Regions from separate parts of the Rahnella sp. NRRL B-41462 genome, predicted to be linked through region 4. Evidence: predicted binding sites of a transcription regulator. Region 4 holds the regulator's gene; each other region holds the start of a gene.
The links. Region 4 encodes PurR, which represses purine synthesis genes. Its sites were predicted from a motif close to CANGCAAACGTTTGCNTG; they were not measured.

Region 1 (2,208 bases), on a different contig from region 4:
CACTCTGCGGTTGTTTTTCGGCGATGCGGAATTCACGCGTGCCGCGCCAGCCACCCGTTTTTTCTGCGCTGTCCTGATAAATCTCGGTTTCACGGTTAATAAACACATTCGCCAGCACGCCATAGGCTTTGCCCCATGCATCCAGCACTTCCTGACCCGGACTGAACATTTCATCCAGCGTTGCCAGCAGGTGAGCGCCGACAATATTGTATTGTTCAGGCTGGATGGTGAAGCTGGTGTGTTTTTGCGCGATGCGTTCCACTGCAGGCAGCAGCGCCGCCAGATTTTCAATATTGGCGGCATAAGCGCAGATGGCATCAAACAGCGCCTGACGCTGATCGCCGTTGCGCTGGTTGCTCATATTGAAGATGTCTTTCAGTTCGGGATTATGCGCAAACATACGGTCATAAAAGTGTGCGGTCAGTTTCGGACCGGTCGCAGCGAGCAAAGGAATAATGGATTTAACGGTGGCGATAGTGGCTGAATCAAGCATGGTGAACACCTTGTCTGTGATGATTTTATTTAAACATGTATTTTAAATGCATCTTATATAAACCCACTATTTCTGTAAACACCCCCTAAAGGGGTAAGGGCTTTTCCCGACAGGGGCTGAGTCACAAAGCTGAAATTTGTACATGTTCAGGTGAATATTTATCCCTTGATTATGGACAGATGTTCGCAGATCAAAGCCTTGCTGTATCTGGAGCCAATCGTTTGCCTAAAAACCTCAAACTGACCCTATCCGAAGGCCGCTTAAACATTTACACTGTGGCGCAGAACCCGGAAGGGGCGTTTATTTTTAGTTTGTTGAGTCAGGAGATGCGGATGTTAAAGCGTGAAATGAACATTGCCGATTATGATGCTGAGCTGTGGGCAGCAATGGAAAAAGAAGTTGTTCGTCAGGAAGAACATATCGAGCTGATTGCGTCAGAAAACTATACCAGCCCGCGTGTCATGCAGGCTCAGGGTTCGCAACTGACCAACAAATATGCAGAAGGCTACCCGGGCAAACGTTATTACGGTGGCTGTGAGTACGTCGACATCGTTGAACAACTGGCTATCGACCGTGCAAAAGAATTGTTCGGTGCAGATTTCGCCAACGTTCAGCCGCACTCCGGCTCACAGGCAAACTTCGCGGTGTATACCGCACTGCTGCAACCGGGCGACACCATTCTGGGGATGAACCTTGGCCATGGCGGTCACCTGACGCACGGTTCACCGGTTAACCTTTCCGGTAAACTGTATAACGTGGTGCCTTATGGTATCGACGAAAGCGGCGACATCGATTACGAAGACGTGAAACGTCAGGCCGAACTGCACAAACCAAAAATGATCATCGGCGGCTTCTCTGCATTCTCCGGTATCGTTGACTGGGCAAAAATGCGTGAAATCGCCGACAGCGTTGGCGCTTACTTCTTCGTTGACATGGCACACGTTGCCGGTCTGATTGCTGCGGGCGTTTACCCGAACCCGGTTCCACACGCACACATCGTGACCACCACCACGCACAAAACGCTGGCTGGCCCACGCGGCGGTCTGATTCTGGCGAAAGGCGGCGACGAAGAGTTCTACAAAAAACTGAACTCTGCTGTCTTCCCGGGTGGTCAGGGCGGCCCGCTGATGCACGTGATTGCCGGTAAAGCGGTAGCACTGAAAGAAGCGATGGAACCTGAGTTCAAAGCTTACCAACAGCAGGTGGCTAAAAACGCACAGGCAATGGTGGCTGTAGTTCTGGAACGCGGCTACAAAGTGGTTTCCGGCGGTACGCACAACCACCTGTTCCTGATGGATCTGGTCGATAAGAATCTGACCGGTAAAGAAGCCGATGCTGCTCTGGGTCGCGCTAACATCACTGTGAACAAAAACAGCGTACCTAACGATCCGAAGAGCCCGTTTGTGACCTCTGGTGTGCGTATCGGTACCCCGGCTGTGACCCGTCGTGGTTTCAAAGAAGCTGAAGTGCGCGAACTGGCTGGCTGGATCTGTGACGTGCTGGACAACGTGAACGACGAAGCAACGATCGAACGCGTTAAACAGAAAGTTCTCGACATCTGTGCACGTTTCCCGGTTTACGCGTAATATTTGCGAAGCCGTTAAGCTGCTAAAACCCGCTACGGCGGGTTTTTTTATGGGCATGTATCAGAATTTGTGAGCTGGCAGACATTACGGGAGTATGAAAGCGTCTGCGGATTGCTAGCGATTGTGAGC
Region 2 (2,208 bases), on a different contig from region 4:
ACACTCCATTGCCATCACGCCGACATAATTCAGTTCGTTCATGATCGCCGACAGCATGTTTTCTGCCTGCTGTTGCAGGGCGGCATCCGGCTGCGGCAGCACAACACTGGTGCGCAGAATGCCGTCCTGATGCAGGTTATGGGTCAGCGGATAAAACACGGTTTTACCATCGTGACCGCGCGCGCCCACCAGCGAAACTTCACCGGAGAAGTTGATACCCTGCTCAACGATGCATTCGCCATAGCAATCCTGCGGCAGCGTATTTTCTTCACCAGAACGCAGACGCCACTGACCCCGGCCGTCGTACCCGCCGACGCGACGTTTCACAATCGCCAGTTGGCCAAGCCGGGAGAATACCTGCGGCCATTCGGCGGCATCGGCCAGCAATTGCCACGGCGCAGTCGCCAGACCGAGCTGGTCGAGCAACTGTTTTTGCGTCAGGCGATCGGCCAGACGCGGGAAAATGTCGCGGTTAACGAACGCATTGTGCGTCGCCAGTTCGCGGGTCAGTGCCGTTTCCGGCCAGCGTTCGATTTCAGCGGTGATCACGCTTTGCTGATACGGCACGGCTTCCGGTTCAGCATCAAGGCCGACAGGATAGACGGCGATGCCCAGCGGTTCACCGGCCTGACGCAGCATTCGGCCTAACTGGCCGTTTCCGAGTACGCAAACCGGTTTCATGCTTCCTCCCGCGGGTCGGGATTATTCAGCACTTCGTCAGTTTGTGCGGTGCGCCACGCGGCCAGGTTTTTGGCAATCTCAGCATCGTGCAGTGCAAGAATCTGTGCCGCCAGCAATGCGGCGTTTGCGGCACCGGCTTTACCAATCGCCAGCGTACCGACCGGAATACCACGCGGCATTTGCACGATGGAATAGAGACTGTCGATGCCACTGAGTGCAGCACTTTGTACCGGCACGCCCAGCACCGGCACCAGCGTTTTCGCCGCCAGCATGCCCGGTAAATGCGCTGCGCCACCGGCACCCGCGATGATCACATCAAAACCGTTAGCGGAAGCCTGCTCAGCGAAAGTAAACAATTTGTCCGGCGTACGGTGAGCGGAGACGATATCGACATGGAAAGGAATATTCAGCGTTGTGAGGACGTCGGCGGCGAACTGCATGGTCGCCCAGTCACTTTTAGACCCCATAACGATGGCGATTTTTGCCGGGGTAACGTTGGATGACATGTCTGTAAAGCTCCTGTGATTCGGAAATAGAAACTGCGAGGGCGCAAATGATAGCACGCTCCGTGAGGGAGGAAAACGGTTGCGTCGCCGGAAAACGGCGCATTTTTGATGAGAAGTTGACGGCAGATTTGTATAATCCAAACCAATATATTAATGACAAACTTCATTGGAAACTGATTTATGACGCAGGCTTTACTGGCACCGATTTATGATTTTCTTCACTGTGAAACACCCGCTCTGTGGGTGGATGTGGCGCTGGAAAATCAGACGGTGATGCTGATCGACCACGCTAACTGTGAAAAGAAAGCGGCGGCCACGGCGATGAGCCTGATGACCAAATATCTGGATCGCACCGAGCTGCTGTTTTGTGCGGCGCGTCTGGCGCGTGAAGAGCTTCATCACTTCGAACAAGTGGTGGAAATCATGCAAAAGCGCAATATTACTTATACCCAGCTTTCCCCCTCGCGCTACGCCAGCGGTATGATCAAACATACCCGTCATCACGATGATCTGAATATTCTGGTCGACCGGCTGATTATCGGGGCGTACATAGAAGCGCGATCCTGTGAGCGTTTTGCCAAAATTGCGCCGCATCTCGACGAAACCTTGTCGCGTTTTTACACCTCATTGCTGCGTTCAGAATCACGGCATTTTGCCGATTATCTGGCGCTGGCGGAGCAATATGCCGGAACGGATATCAGTGAGCGGGTAGAGGAGTTTGGCAGAATTGAAGCGGAACTGATCCTCACGCCGGACGAACAATTCCGCTTCCATTCAGGCGTACCCGTTACCCTTCATACTTCGGGCTGCTGATGCGTTGACTGCACTCATTCACCCCGGTCACTTAGTCAGCTAAGCTCCCAGGGATTCATGAGCTTGTCGCCTTCCAGCAACTCAAATTATTTTGGGTAACTTTGAGGTGACTTAAAACGGAAAGCTGATCAGCTCGACGTTATCGGCGGTGACTTTCACCATCGAGCCTTCTTCGTGCCATGCGCCGAGTACCACGCGGTGGCCGGTT
Region 3 (2,208 bases), on a different contig from region 4:
CCAGGGAGCTACCGAGTGGCGTCTGACCAGCGTAGGCATGAAGCAATGCGAAATGCCCGCAGCTAACTGTTCTGCCGCACCTTTTAAAGCCAGTTCAGTGGCAAGCGTCGCCATGGAAACGATCGGATAACGCACAGTGGTCATTTTCGGGCTGGTATAGCGGGCAATCGGAATGTCATCAAAACCGATCAGCGAAAAGTCATCGGGAATGTTAATTCCGTTTTCTTTCAACACGGCCATCGCCCCCGCAGCCATCGAATCGTTGTAGGTGAACACCGCGCTGAGGTGCAGATTACGCCCGAGCAGTTCCACCATTGCCGCTTCTCCACCCTGCAAATCCGGCGAACTTTGCGCCCGCCATGCGGCAGGGGGCGCGTCACCGCTCTGATTTGCCTGCATCATTGCCTGTGAGTAACCCTGATAACGCTGTAAATCATCTTCGATGCCATGACTTGAACCGATATAACCAATGCGCTGGTGCCCCTGAGACAGCAACAGGCGGGTTGCCATTTCCGCGCCACTGACGTTGTTAAGCCAGACACAGCGGTGCTCGTAGCCCGGAATGACACGGTTAATCAGCACCATGCCCGACACCTGATCCATAAATCGCGAAAGCTCGTCATCCCCCAGCGCCTTGGAATGCACAATGAGTGCGTTACAGCGCTGACGAATCAGGACTTCAATGGCGTACCTTTCTTTTTCAGCAATATGATAGCTGTTGCCTATCAGGACGTATTTCTGATGCTGCTGCGCGACGGTATCAACGGCTTTCACCAGCGCGCCAAAGAACGGGTCTGAAACATCCATCACCACCACGCCGATGGTATCGCTGCTTTGCGTCGCCAGTGCCTGCGCATTGGCATTGGGCCGGTATCCCAGCGTGGCGACGGCCTGTAACACCTGCTCGCGCGCTTCTTTGCTGGCAATAGACGGATTGTTCAGAACACGTGACACGGTGGCGACAGAAACCCCCGCCAGCCGGGCGACATCACGAATTGTGACCATGCGTCGCTCCGTGATCAGTCAGGGAATGGTACGGAGGAATACGGAAATTTTTGACCCAGGAGGTAAAGAAACCAGACAAAGAGAAGCGAGGTGAAGTGCGCATGGCGTTTCCTTTTTTAGTGTAGTGGTCATCGGAGAGGCACGACCGCTATCCTAAACATTTTGCGAAAACGCCTGCGTGAATCTCGTCACAGGAAAGAAAACGTTTACATACAAATATGCAACCTTCATCCCAAATCCATCATTTAGGATGATATATCAACGTCAGGTTCAGGCAGCTTTTAGTTCTTCACCCGCTGCTTTCGCCGTCAGTTGACGCCAGAGCCACTCCACCGGCCCCTGGCGGAAATGACGCAACCACAGCAATGTCACCAGCACATTGCACACCCAGACCAGCGGGACCAGTGCGACCAGTTGCAGGCGGTCAAAGTGCTGATAGAAGCCGAAAACATTGAAGAAGGTGATGCAGATGAGCGTCTGTAACAGGTAATTGGTCAGTGCCATGCGGCCAGTCTGCGAAATCCAGTGCGTTATGCGCCAGCGGGAAATCAGCGGCCAGAAGCCGTAGCACAGCGCCAGATAGCTCACCGCCTGCATCAGCGAGCCAATTTCACGCGGCACCTGCAACAGAAAACCGCTCCAGCGGTAGTCCCAGCCGGTACGGTATTGCAGATAAATCGCCGGGATCTGAATCAGCAATGAAAGCGGTAACAGTACGGCTGCGACCTTGCGGTAATGCGAGACGCGAAACGCACCTTTGAGCCATCCGCTGCGCATCAGGCCGGAGCCAATCAGCATGGCGCCCGCCAGTTCCCAGCCGTATTGCGCGCCAATCGCCAGCAAACTGGATGACAGTAAATCGAGCCGGTTGCGGATAGCTTCCCAACCCCCTTTCAGCCGCCAGTATTGTTCATACTGAATTTCCGCCGGTCCCGGAAGCCAGAAACTACCGGGCTTTGGCGAGGTAATAAATCCCAGCATCGCCAGCACGGCCACACCGATCAGATACAAAATGATGCCCGTTGAAATCAGCGACTGACTGCTGCGCCCTTCCCGCACCATCCTCCAGCACACCAGACCAATCAGCCCGTATGACAGCAAAATATCACCGTCCCACATCAGGGTGGCATGAAGAAAACCGCACAGTAATAAAATCGACAGCCGGGCCTGGATCCAGTGTTTGCCGCGCGGCAGCAATAAAAA
Region 4 (2,208 bases):
TGGTGTCTGGGATGCGCTGGTTGACGGGCGGGCAGACGTGGCGATCGGTGCTACACGCGCGATACCGGTTGGCGGGGGCTTCAGTTTTCGTGACATGGGATTTATGGACTGGCATTGCGTCGTCAGCCCGCAACATCCGCTGGCTCAGTTATCCGGCGCGCTGAATGATGATGAGTTGCGGCCTTATCCTGCACTCTGTCTGGAAGACACCTCCCGGACATTGCCTAAGCGGGATACATGGACGCTTGATAACCAGCGGCGGCTGGTCGTGCCAGACTGGACCTGTGCGCTGGAATGCCTGACCGAAGGCTTATGCGTGGGTATGATGCCGGTTCATCGCGTCACGCCGTGGATAGAACAGAAAAAGTTGCAGGTGCTGACGCTGGAAAATACGTTTCCCGACAGCCCGTGTTGCCTGACGTGGGATCAAAGCAATCCGTCACCCTCGCTGGCCTGGTTGCTGGAATATATGGGCGATACAGAAACCATGAATCAGGAATGGCTGCGTGATTAGAAAAAAACGCCTGCATCTGCAGGCGTTCGATATCTGTTAACGGCGGTAATCGCGGTACGGACCATCGGCTACGGAACGGCGTTCGACCAGTTTCGGATGCACCTCAATGGTCTGAGACTCTTCACGCTTACTGACAATTCTGTCCAGCAACATGGTAAAGGCCATTTCACCCAGACGTTCTTTCGGCTGATGCACGGTTGTCAGCGCGGGGGAGAAGTAACGGGCGTTACGCACATTGTCGTAACCGATCACGGAAATATCCTGAGGAACGCGCAGGCCCAGTTCGTCTGCGGCACAGATTGCGCCCATTGCCATCACATCGCCGCCACAAAATACGGCAGTCGGGCGGTGCTTCTGCATCAGAATTTTATGCATCGCCTGATAGCCCGATTCCGGCTCGAAATCGCCCTGAACCACCCATTCGTCACGCAGCGGAATATTGGCTTCAGTCAGTGCTTTCACAAAACCCTGGAAGCGGCCACCGCCGGTATTACGTGCCAGTTGGCCCGGGATCACCCCAATATCACGATGACCGCGTTCAATCAGATAACGCCCGGCCATGTAACCCCCTTCGAAAGCATTATCAATAATGCTGTCGGTGAAGTTCTTACGCGCTTCGCCCCAGTCCATGACCACCATTGGGATCGAACGGTGCTCCTCGAGCATATTGAGCAACTCATCAGGATATTCCGCGCACATCACCAGCAAGCCATCGACGCGTTTTTGCGCCAGCATTTGCAGGTAGGCTTGTTGTTTTTCCAGATTATTATGCGAGTTACACAAAATCAGCGTATAGCCTTTGGAGAAGCAGCTGTTTTCTACGGCTTCAATCACTTCGGCAAAATAGGGCGCTTCGCTGGAGGTGGCAAGCAGACCGATCGTTTTGGTGTTATTGACCTTCAGACTGCGGGCTACAGCACTCGGCGAGTAATGTAACTCTTTGATTGCAAGGAGAACCGCTTCTTTGGTTTCTTCGGCGACGAAACGTGTTTTATTGATGACGTGCGACACGGTTGTAGTGGAAACGCCAGCGCGCTTTGCGACATCTTTAATCGTTGCCATGTAAACAATGACTCCTGAACTCACGTGTTTCAGCACGTTAGCATTATGTTAATCGTTTGCTTGCGTGGATCTCACTGCTGGCTTCTAAAAGGGCAGTGAAATCGTTGGGTGGATTCTTCAGAATGAGGCGTGAAATGCTCTCGGGTGAAATCAACCGGCACACAGGCGTGTTAACCGACAATTTTCTCTTATAATGCAGGAAAGTGGAAGTAAAATTCTCAGGGATACATTGTCATTCAGCACAAGATTTTAAATGTTAATTATGCGAAAATGCGTTGGCACACAATTAGTGTGGCTTAAAAAATGCCACAATTTGATCCGAAAGGGGGGTTTGATGGACAGCAACCTGAAATTATCGTTGATCACCACGGTATGCGCTTTGCTTATGATTATCGCTTTCAGCTTCACTGCGGTGATGAACTGATTCAGTAAGTGAACCGCTATAAAAAAGGGCGATTCCTGTTACAGGAATCGCCCTTTTCAATTTTACGCAGTGGCCGTTACCGCCGATACTCTTCCCTGCAGAAACTCTTCGTTAAATGCTATTCAATGGCTGATTAGCGAAACTTCAGACTTAACGAATTGTTTATTATCGGATCGTTTTCGGCGTCATTACCCGGCGTGCACCCACA

Region 1: a site for PurR is predicted at 704-721, ahead of glyA (serine hydroxymethyltransferase). Genes of this name have one in related genera too.
Region 2: a site for PurR is predicted at 1,256-1,273, ahead of purE (5-(carboxyamino)imidazole ribonucleotide mutase). Genes of this name have one in related genera too.
Region 3: a site for PurR is predicted at 1,169-1,186, ahead of galS (HTH-type transcriptional regulator GalS). Genes of this name have one in related genera too.

Annotation. Positions count from the first base shown of each region.
Region 1 covers NZ_JYDF01000009.1:57,174-59,381, reverse strand. The annotation lists gene hmpA (NO-inducible flavohemoprotein) at 1-493, opposite strand, end outside; gene glyA (serine hydroxymethyltransferase) at 826-2,079, shown strand.
Region 2 covers NZ_JYDF01000028.1:51,222-53,429, reverse strand. The annotation lists gene purK (5-(carboxyamino)imidazole ribonucleotide synthase) at 1-681, opposite strand, end outside; gene purE (5-(carboxyamino)imidazole ribonucleotide mutase) at 678-1,187, opposite strand; gene UC14_RS08235 (tRNA-(ms[2]io[6]A)-hydroxylase) at 1,368-2,000, shown strand; gene lpxH (UDP-2,3-diacylglucosamine diphosphatase) at 2,112-2,208, opposite strand, start outside.
Region 3 covers NZ_JYDF01000059.1:10,492-12,699, reverse strand. The annotation lists gene galS (HTH-type transcriptional regulator GalS) at 1-1,005, opposite strand, end outside; gene yeiB (DUF418 domain-containing protein YeiB) at 1,276-2,208, opposite strand, start outside.
Region 4 covers NZ_JYDF01000005.1:65,993-68,200, forward strand. The annotation lists gene punR (DNA-binding transcriptional activator PunR) at 1-514, shown strand, start outside; gene purR (HTH-type transcriptional repressor PurR) at 551-1,576, opposite strand; gene UC14_RS27260 (YnhF family membrane protein) at 1,911-2,000, shown strand; gene UC14_RS01720 (C40 family peptidase) at 2,166-2,208, opposite strand, start outside.